3 regions of the Thermanaeromonas toyohensis ToBE genome follow, and region 1 is predicted to be linked to each of the others. Evidence: riboswitches for the same ligand, from Rfam matches in the RefSeq annotation. Region 1 holds a riboswitch; each other region holds the start of a gene.
The links. Region 1 has a riboswitch for cobalamin ahead of cobU (bifunctional adenosylcobinamide kinase/adenosylcobinamide-phosphate guanylyltransferase). Riboswitches for the same ligand answer to the same signal wherever they lie in the genome.
Positions count from the first base shown of each region.

Region 2: another riboswitch for cobalamin. It lies ahead of cobN (cobaltochelatase subunit CobN); the one in region 1 lies ahead of cobU (bifunctional adenosylcobinamide kinase/adenosylcobinamide-phosphate guanylyltransferase).
Region 3: another riboswitch for cobalamin. It lies ahead of B9A14_RS02025 (ABC transporter substrate-binding protein); the one in region 1 lies ahead of cobU (bifunctional adenosylcobinamide kinase/adenosylcobinamide-phosphate guanylyltransferase).

Region 1 covers NZ_LT838272.1:1,781,253-1,783,511, reverse strand. The annotation lists gene cbiD (cobalt-precorrin-5B (C(1))-methyltransferase CbiD) at 1-420, opposite strand, end outside; gene cobU (bifunctional adenosylcobinamide kinase/adenosylcobinamide-phosphate guanylyltransferase) at 417-1,046, opposite strand; cobalamin riboswitch at 1,147-1,334, opposite strand; gene B9A14_RS09175 (Gfo/Idh/MocA family protein) at 1,431-2,259, opposite strand, start outside.
Region 2 covers NZ_LT838272.1:406,679-408,937, reverse strand. The annotation lists gene cobN (cobaltochelatase subunit CobN) at 1-1,442, opposite strand, end outside; cobalamin riboswitch at 1,542-1,737, opposite strand; gene B9A14_RS02010 (DUF134 domain-containing protein) at 1,782-2,234, opposite strand.
Region 3 covers NZ_LT838272.1:412,106-414,364, forward strand. The annotation lists gene B9A14_RS02020 (radical SAM/SPASM domain-containing protein) at 1-317, shown strand, start outside; cobalamin riboswitch at 465-660, shown strand; gene B9A14_RS02025 (ABC transporter substrate-binding protein) at 826-2,019, shown strand; gene B9A14_RS02030 (FecCD family ABC transporter permease) at 2,081-2,259, shown strand, end outside.

The DNA of each region.
Region 1 (2,259 bases):
GGTAAGCTCCACTCCCTGGTCAGGAGGAAGGAAATCCTTTACAGCTTTCTTAATCATGGCCCGAGGAACAGGGTTGATGGCCGGTTCACCTACCGGTACAGGAAGCCCAGGCTTGGTGACTATCCCTACTCCCGGTCCTGCACGTAAGGTGATACCCTTGTCTATGAAGCTGGCCCGTACATGGATGGCAGCACCATGGGTAATGTCCGGATCATCTCCAGCATCCTTAATTACTATAGCCTCGGCCCATCCTTCACCCCGCTTTACCATAACCGGTAATTCGACTTCTTCTCCCCGGGGCAGGGTTACCCTAACCCTATCCTCGGAGGGGCAAGACTCCAAAAGAGCTCTCACCGCTGCCCGGGCCGCAGCCGCTGCACAAGTACCCGTAGTATATCCCCGCCGCCATCCTTTACTCATTTCTTCTTTCCTCCAAGTAGTAGTGTATCACAGGGCAAGCGCCCGTCTAAGCTCGCTTCTTCTTTAGAAAAGTTTTTAAGTCCGGCCTGCGCCAGGCTTTTTATCTCCAAAGGTAGACCGGAGACCACCAAATAGACCTCATCGGCCAGACAAGCTATCTCTTGGTTAGCCGCACCTAAAAGATCCCGAAATACTCTCCCTAGAGGATAAGAAGGTACCACACCCCATCCTACCTCATTGCTTACTATAATAACATCAGCGGGGGAAGCCCAGGCCAGCCGAGCAAAGTCCTGTAGAGTGAGGCTTACCTCTTCCTCCTCCATACCCTTGTCTACCAACAAATTAGTTACATATGTCCCCAGGCAATCCACCAGTATTGTCCTGCTGGCTTGGCCCCATTCCTGTAAGGCCCGCTTGAGATCCCAGGGCTCCTCAACTGTACGCCAAGAGGCGGGCCTCCTAGCCTTGTGCTTGCCCACCCTCCTAGCCATTTCTTCATCAGTGATCCGGGCAGTAGCGATATAAACAACCTCTTGGGCTAACCTAGCGGCTAGCTCCTCGGCAAAACGGCTCTTACCGCTGCTAGCTCCGCCAGTGACCAATACCAACTTGCCCTTTTCCGCCAAGCTCCCACCCCTTGGCCCCCTTAACTAAAAACCCAGCCTCTCGCCTGGAGGCTGGGTTTTCTATACATACAGTTTAGCCCTTCCCCTTGACGCGAGGGTAAGCGGCACATCCGGACGGGCAGGTTTCCTGGCTTCCGGCTCACCGCTTTCCTTAGCCTTCCCAGGTAAAACTACCCAGTGGCTTCCCTCAAAAAGGAAAGCTCCCCGGTTACAGTGGCGCGACCGCTCAGGATTCCCACCTGATTCCCTTTTACGCCCCGCAAAGGCACCCATCCGGTAAAAATATAAAATTTTAGCTGTCTCCAGTATATCGGAAAAGAAAGTAGGAAGCAAGGGGGAAACAGGTCCCTCTTAATGAAGCTTTTGCAATAAATCTAGCCTTATCTAATAGACCAGTTCGATCCAGCCGCCCTGTCTGCTAGATGTAAGAGCGGCTTCTATTACTTCTTGGCAGCGCAAGCCATCAAGAAAGGTTGCTCCCCAGGGAGCCACATTATCTCCAGTGGCAATACAGCGCAGGAAATGCTCGAGCATATTAATATGATAATGCTCCCATCCTAGCCCATGCCCTCGCGGCCACCAATAGCTTATATAGTCATGGACCTCGGGCTCTGTTACATGAATAAGCCGAAAACCTTGTATTTCTACCGGATCTCGGCGGCTAAAAAATTGCAGTTCATTACCCCTTATTAAATCGAAAGCTAAAGCCCCTTCGCTCCCATGGATTTCAATACGCCAGGTGGTTTTATATCCGGTAGCTACTTTACTCGCTTCCAGGCAAGCCACGGCGCCATTGGCTAGTTTAAGCCAAATAAGGGACACATCATCTACTTCTACAGGGCAACTTTTACCTTCTGGTGTAAGCCTGTGGGAAATAAGGGTGGGGTTCCAAGCTAAAACCGCCTGCACTTCTGTTTGCAAAAGAAACCGGACCATATCTATAGCATGGGAGTTTAAATCCCCCAGCACTCCGCTCCCTGCTTTTTCTTTAGAAAGGCGCCAAGCCCAAGGGGCTTGGGGGTTAGATAAGCGATCGGATAAAAAATTAGACCGGAATTGATATATTCTCCCTAACTTACCTTCGTTTATAAGCTTGCGGGCTAGCCTTAAAGCAGGTACAAAGCGGTAATTAAAAGCGACCATATGCTTTATGCCCTTTTTCTCCGCCTCTTTAGCTACTTCATACATCTTCCGTGCTTCAGCTAAAGTAAGC
Region 2 (2,259 bases), 1.4 Mb from region 1:
CCTGGCGGCTCTCCCCAATCCCGGCTTAAACGCTTTCGGGCAGGATCCGGGAAACTATTAAACCACTCCTGGTAGGTTTCCGCTTCCACCCGGGCCTCTGCTCGCTGGTCCAGTTCTCGCGGGTCCAGCCAGCCCCGCTCATTGGTCAACCCGGACAAAATCCTCTCCATAAGGGCTGCTCCATCCGGCGGTAAGTCCTCCACCCGGTAACCGGCCGCCCGCATGGCTACCAGCAGACGGTGCACGCTGGCTGGAGTATCTAGACCAAAGGCGCAACCTATCCGGTCGTTGCGCGGTGGGTAATTATGGAGGATAATAGCCACCCTTTTATCCCGGTTGGGTTTGCGCCGGAGCCAGGCCCAGCGCAAGGCCAGGGAGGCCACTTTATTTATCCGCTGGGGGATGGGTACATACCTAGTAAGGACAGCCCCAGTTAAAGGATCCTCCCCGCTCTCTTCCCGGGTAGCTATAGGCACGCTGATTAGGTTCCCGTCAAACTCAGGTAAAGCCACGCTAATAACTACGTCTAGGGGACCCAGGCCCTGCTGGCTTTTTTCCCACTCCTCATAAGGTGTTAAGGAAACGATAGCTTTAATCAGGGGCACGCCCAGCCGCTCGTATAACCCTTTTTCTCCTACCCGGCTAAAAGTAGGTGTAGCCATGGTCTGGGAAAACATGAGGGTATTGACCACTACATCTACTACTGGAAGGCCGTCCTGCATGAAATAATTTTCTAGTACCCAGGCCAAGCCGTGGCTACCTAATTCATCATTTCTGGTGGCGTAAAGGAAGACTGGAAGAGCCACTCCATTCCGTTTTTCTATTTGCCGAACGAGTTCATCGATAAAGGCTGTATTACCCGCTACCCAAGAACTCTGGTAGAAAAGAATCCCTATTACTGGCCTATTTTCTTTAAGTTTCTCCTTTAGGTAAGCGGCCGCCCTCTCTGGATCCGGGTAGTCCGGATGGTAAAAACCCTCCCACGGTAGGGGACGGGGTTCGGCTGCCACCACTTCTACGCCACCATAACGGCTAGCCGCCCAAAGAAGAAGGTTTTTAAGGTTTTCTTCCCCACCATAAGCGATATAAAGTCGCACCTGGCGGTAATCCTCAGGTTCCATATTGCTTAAAGAAAGAAGAAGTTGGCTGTCGTCTCCCACGGAAGGTACTACAGCCAAGGGAAGGTTATTCCCCCTGGCTAGTTGTACCAGATCTTGAAGCCCGGGCAGGGAATCTGGCCCCCCCATGAGGTGCACAATAATGAGATCAACACCACAGGCTAATTGACAAATTTGCCTGGTCGACTCTCCACCTTCTCCCCGGTGAGAAAAAGCCCTAACTTCTACTATCTGGCCATAATCCTGCTGTACCTTTAGGACAGCCCGGCTTAAAACACCTAATTCCCCTTCAATGGCTGTATAAAAGCATATTTTAAACCCCATTAAGCCTCCCCCTCTAATTTAAAAGCGCAGAAAAAAATCCTCCACCTACCTTGGTGGAGGATGTCTTTCCCCGCTCCCCTCCCTATCCGCGTAGGTGGGCAAGCTAAAAGTCAACGGGCAGGTTTCCTGGCTCAGGTTCACCGGAACCTTACGTCTTCCCAGGGCTTAAAACCCCAGTGACCTAAATGTAAGGCCCTCCCCTTCACAGTGGCGGGACCGCGCCGGATTCTCACCGGCTTCCCTTTTAACCCTTTACCCTTTAAAGGTTAAGGGCACCCGTACTTCGCTACTTCTTTTCTTGATTCCTACTTTAATTCCTACCTTAGGGCCTGGCAAGGTTTATGAAGTATCCTCCCCTTCCTGCCATCCATGCCGCCTACGGCACCTTCGCGGAGCTCCTGCCCCCCTTATTGAGCCCCTATTTCCACAGTGGGGACAAAACTCTAAGCTATCCTCTTCTGGCTCCCATCTCCTGCCACATTGGGGACAGCATATTCTTCCCACCAGCTGGTAGCAACCCCCCTCTACCTTAATAGCCTTCCCGCTAACTAAAGCTTCCGCAACCTTGGCCCGGGCTGCATTTAAAATCCGGGCAAAGGTGGGGCGGGAAACATGCATCCTAGCAGCGCAGTCTTCTTGTTCTAATCCTTCTAGATCTTTTAAGCGGATAGCTTCCAATTCTTCTAACGCCAGGACAACTTCTTCTACCTGTTCTAGAGGGATACCAGCTGGTTGAAAATAGGTAATACCCGGAATGAAAGCCACACGCCGACATTTAGGTGGTCTCGGCACTTTACTCCCCCATTTTTGCTTTTTA
Region 3 (2,259 bases), 1.4 Mb from region 1:
CAGGCCAGTCCTTGGCTATACTACCTGATGGTAGTGTTTATCCTTGTGCCTCTTTGAGCGAGTTACCGGATTTTTACTTGGGTAACATTATGGACCCCCATTTTTCCCTGCTACAGGCAGTCAAGGGGAAGCCGTGGTGGCAGCGGAAGGTCGAAAATATGGAAGGCTGCCGGGACTGCCCGGATAAACTCCTTTGTGGTGGAGGGTGTCTAGCCCGCGCTTATGCTTATACTGGACGGGTGGATAGGCCTTACCGGGGAGATTGTGTATTAAGGAAGGTCTTTATAGAATGGGCCTTACTCAGTGCTCAACGGTAATGAGCCTTCTTAAGTCGTTTCGCTGGTTACCTCGAATATCTTTCTCTACTATAGATATGGACAACTTATAAACTCTACTATAGATATGGACAACTTATAAATACCCATGCTAAACTATACTCGAATAGTTGGATATTAAAATTAAATAGCCTGTAGGAGGTAACGGGTGCCCTTAACCTTTAAAGGGTAGGGGTTAAAAGGGAAGCCGGTGAGAATCCGGCGCGGTCCCGCCACTGTGAAGGGGAGGGGCCTTACATTTAGGTCACTGGGGTTTTAAGCCCTGGGAAGACGTAAGGTTCCGGTGAACCTGAGCCAGGAAACCTGCCCGTTGACCTTTAACTTACCAACCTACGCGGATAGGGAGGTGGTTATTTTATGCCCGATTCCAGTCCCCCACTCCGGGTAGGGGGACTTTTTAGTTTGGCCAATGCAAACCTGGCTTTTCTTGATGTTTAAAGGATGGGTGGCTCTAGATTTAAATCACTATTGATTAGGAGGGTTCATAGTTATGATTAATCCCTGCGGATTTAATGATAAATTTATCCGGAAGCCTAAGCCCCAATTTCCCCATAGATTAAATTTGTTTCTCCTCTCTTTCTATATTTTACTTATTACATTTTTCGCCTTAAGTTTTTTAAACGGTTGTGGAACAAAGAAAGAAGCTTCTGCTCCGGTGGAAGCGTTAAATCTTAAGTATGCCACCGGATTCAAAATAGAAAAGCTACCTGGGGGATATCAAAAGATTACTGATGGCGAAAGCCGGACTTTACTTCTAGTGCCTCAAGGGAAGAAGCCGCCGGCCGAGTATAAGGATTTGCCGGCGATATATACGCCGGTTAAGCGGGTAGCGGTGTTTTCCACTACAGATGCCGCCTTGCTTAAGGCGCTGGGGGAACTGGATAGTATTGTAGGAGTAACCAGTAAAAAGGAAGAGTGGTACATCGATAAAGTTAAAGAGGGCCTCGAACGAGGTACTATCACTTATCTTGGAAGCTCTATGGCTCCAGATTATGAAAAAATAAAGGCCTTAAAGCCGGAGGTTGTTTTTATCTACACGGGAGCTATGGGAGGTTCGGAAATTGTAAAAAAACTGGATGAGCTAGGTATACCTTATGCCGTAAACAATAGCTGGTTAGAGAAGGAGCCCCTAGGGAGGCTAGAATGGATTAAATTTATGGCTGCATTTTACAACAAGGGCCAAGAAGCCGAAAGTTATTTTGAAGATGCAGTTAAAAAGGTAGAAAGCCTAAAAGGAAAGGTTGGTTCTGGACAGCGGCCGAAGGTGGTGTGGGGAAGCATCTTCAAGGGTAAGGTATATGTACCCGCGGGTGGTTCCTATGTAGCCAGGATGATCGATTTAGCAGGGGGCGATTATGTCTTTAAAGATCTAGAAGCTGATAAGGGAGGTAGTGTCACCATTAGCCTGGAAGAATTTTATGCCCGGAGTAAGGAGGCCGATATCTTTATTTATGCTAGTAGCCCCAATTACGGAATTTCTTCCCTGGAAAAACTTGTACAGCAGGGTCCGGTGCTAGCGGATATAAAACCTGTGAAAGAAAATAAAGTTTGGGCTTTCCAGCCTTGGTACTATCAGTCCTTGGATAAAACCGCTGAGCAGATAGAGGATCTAGCCGCCATCTTACATCCTGCAAGTTTTGCTGGCTACCAGATCAAGCACTTCTTGCTGCTACCACCTAAATGAACTTAAACAAATAAATGGTAGGACTTAAGCTCATAAGCCTTTTCTTAAGGCGGGATGGCGATTGCGAAGCTTTATTAACCCATGGCTTAAATACTGGTTTATTTTTCTAGCCTTTGTGGGCCTCTTGTGCCTTATCTTTTTTTTAAATATCGCGCTGGGTTCAGTTTCTATATCCTTGGGAGAAGTGGTCCGCATCCTTGGAGAGGGGCCAACGGGAAAGGGGGTAAATACAGCCGTAAT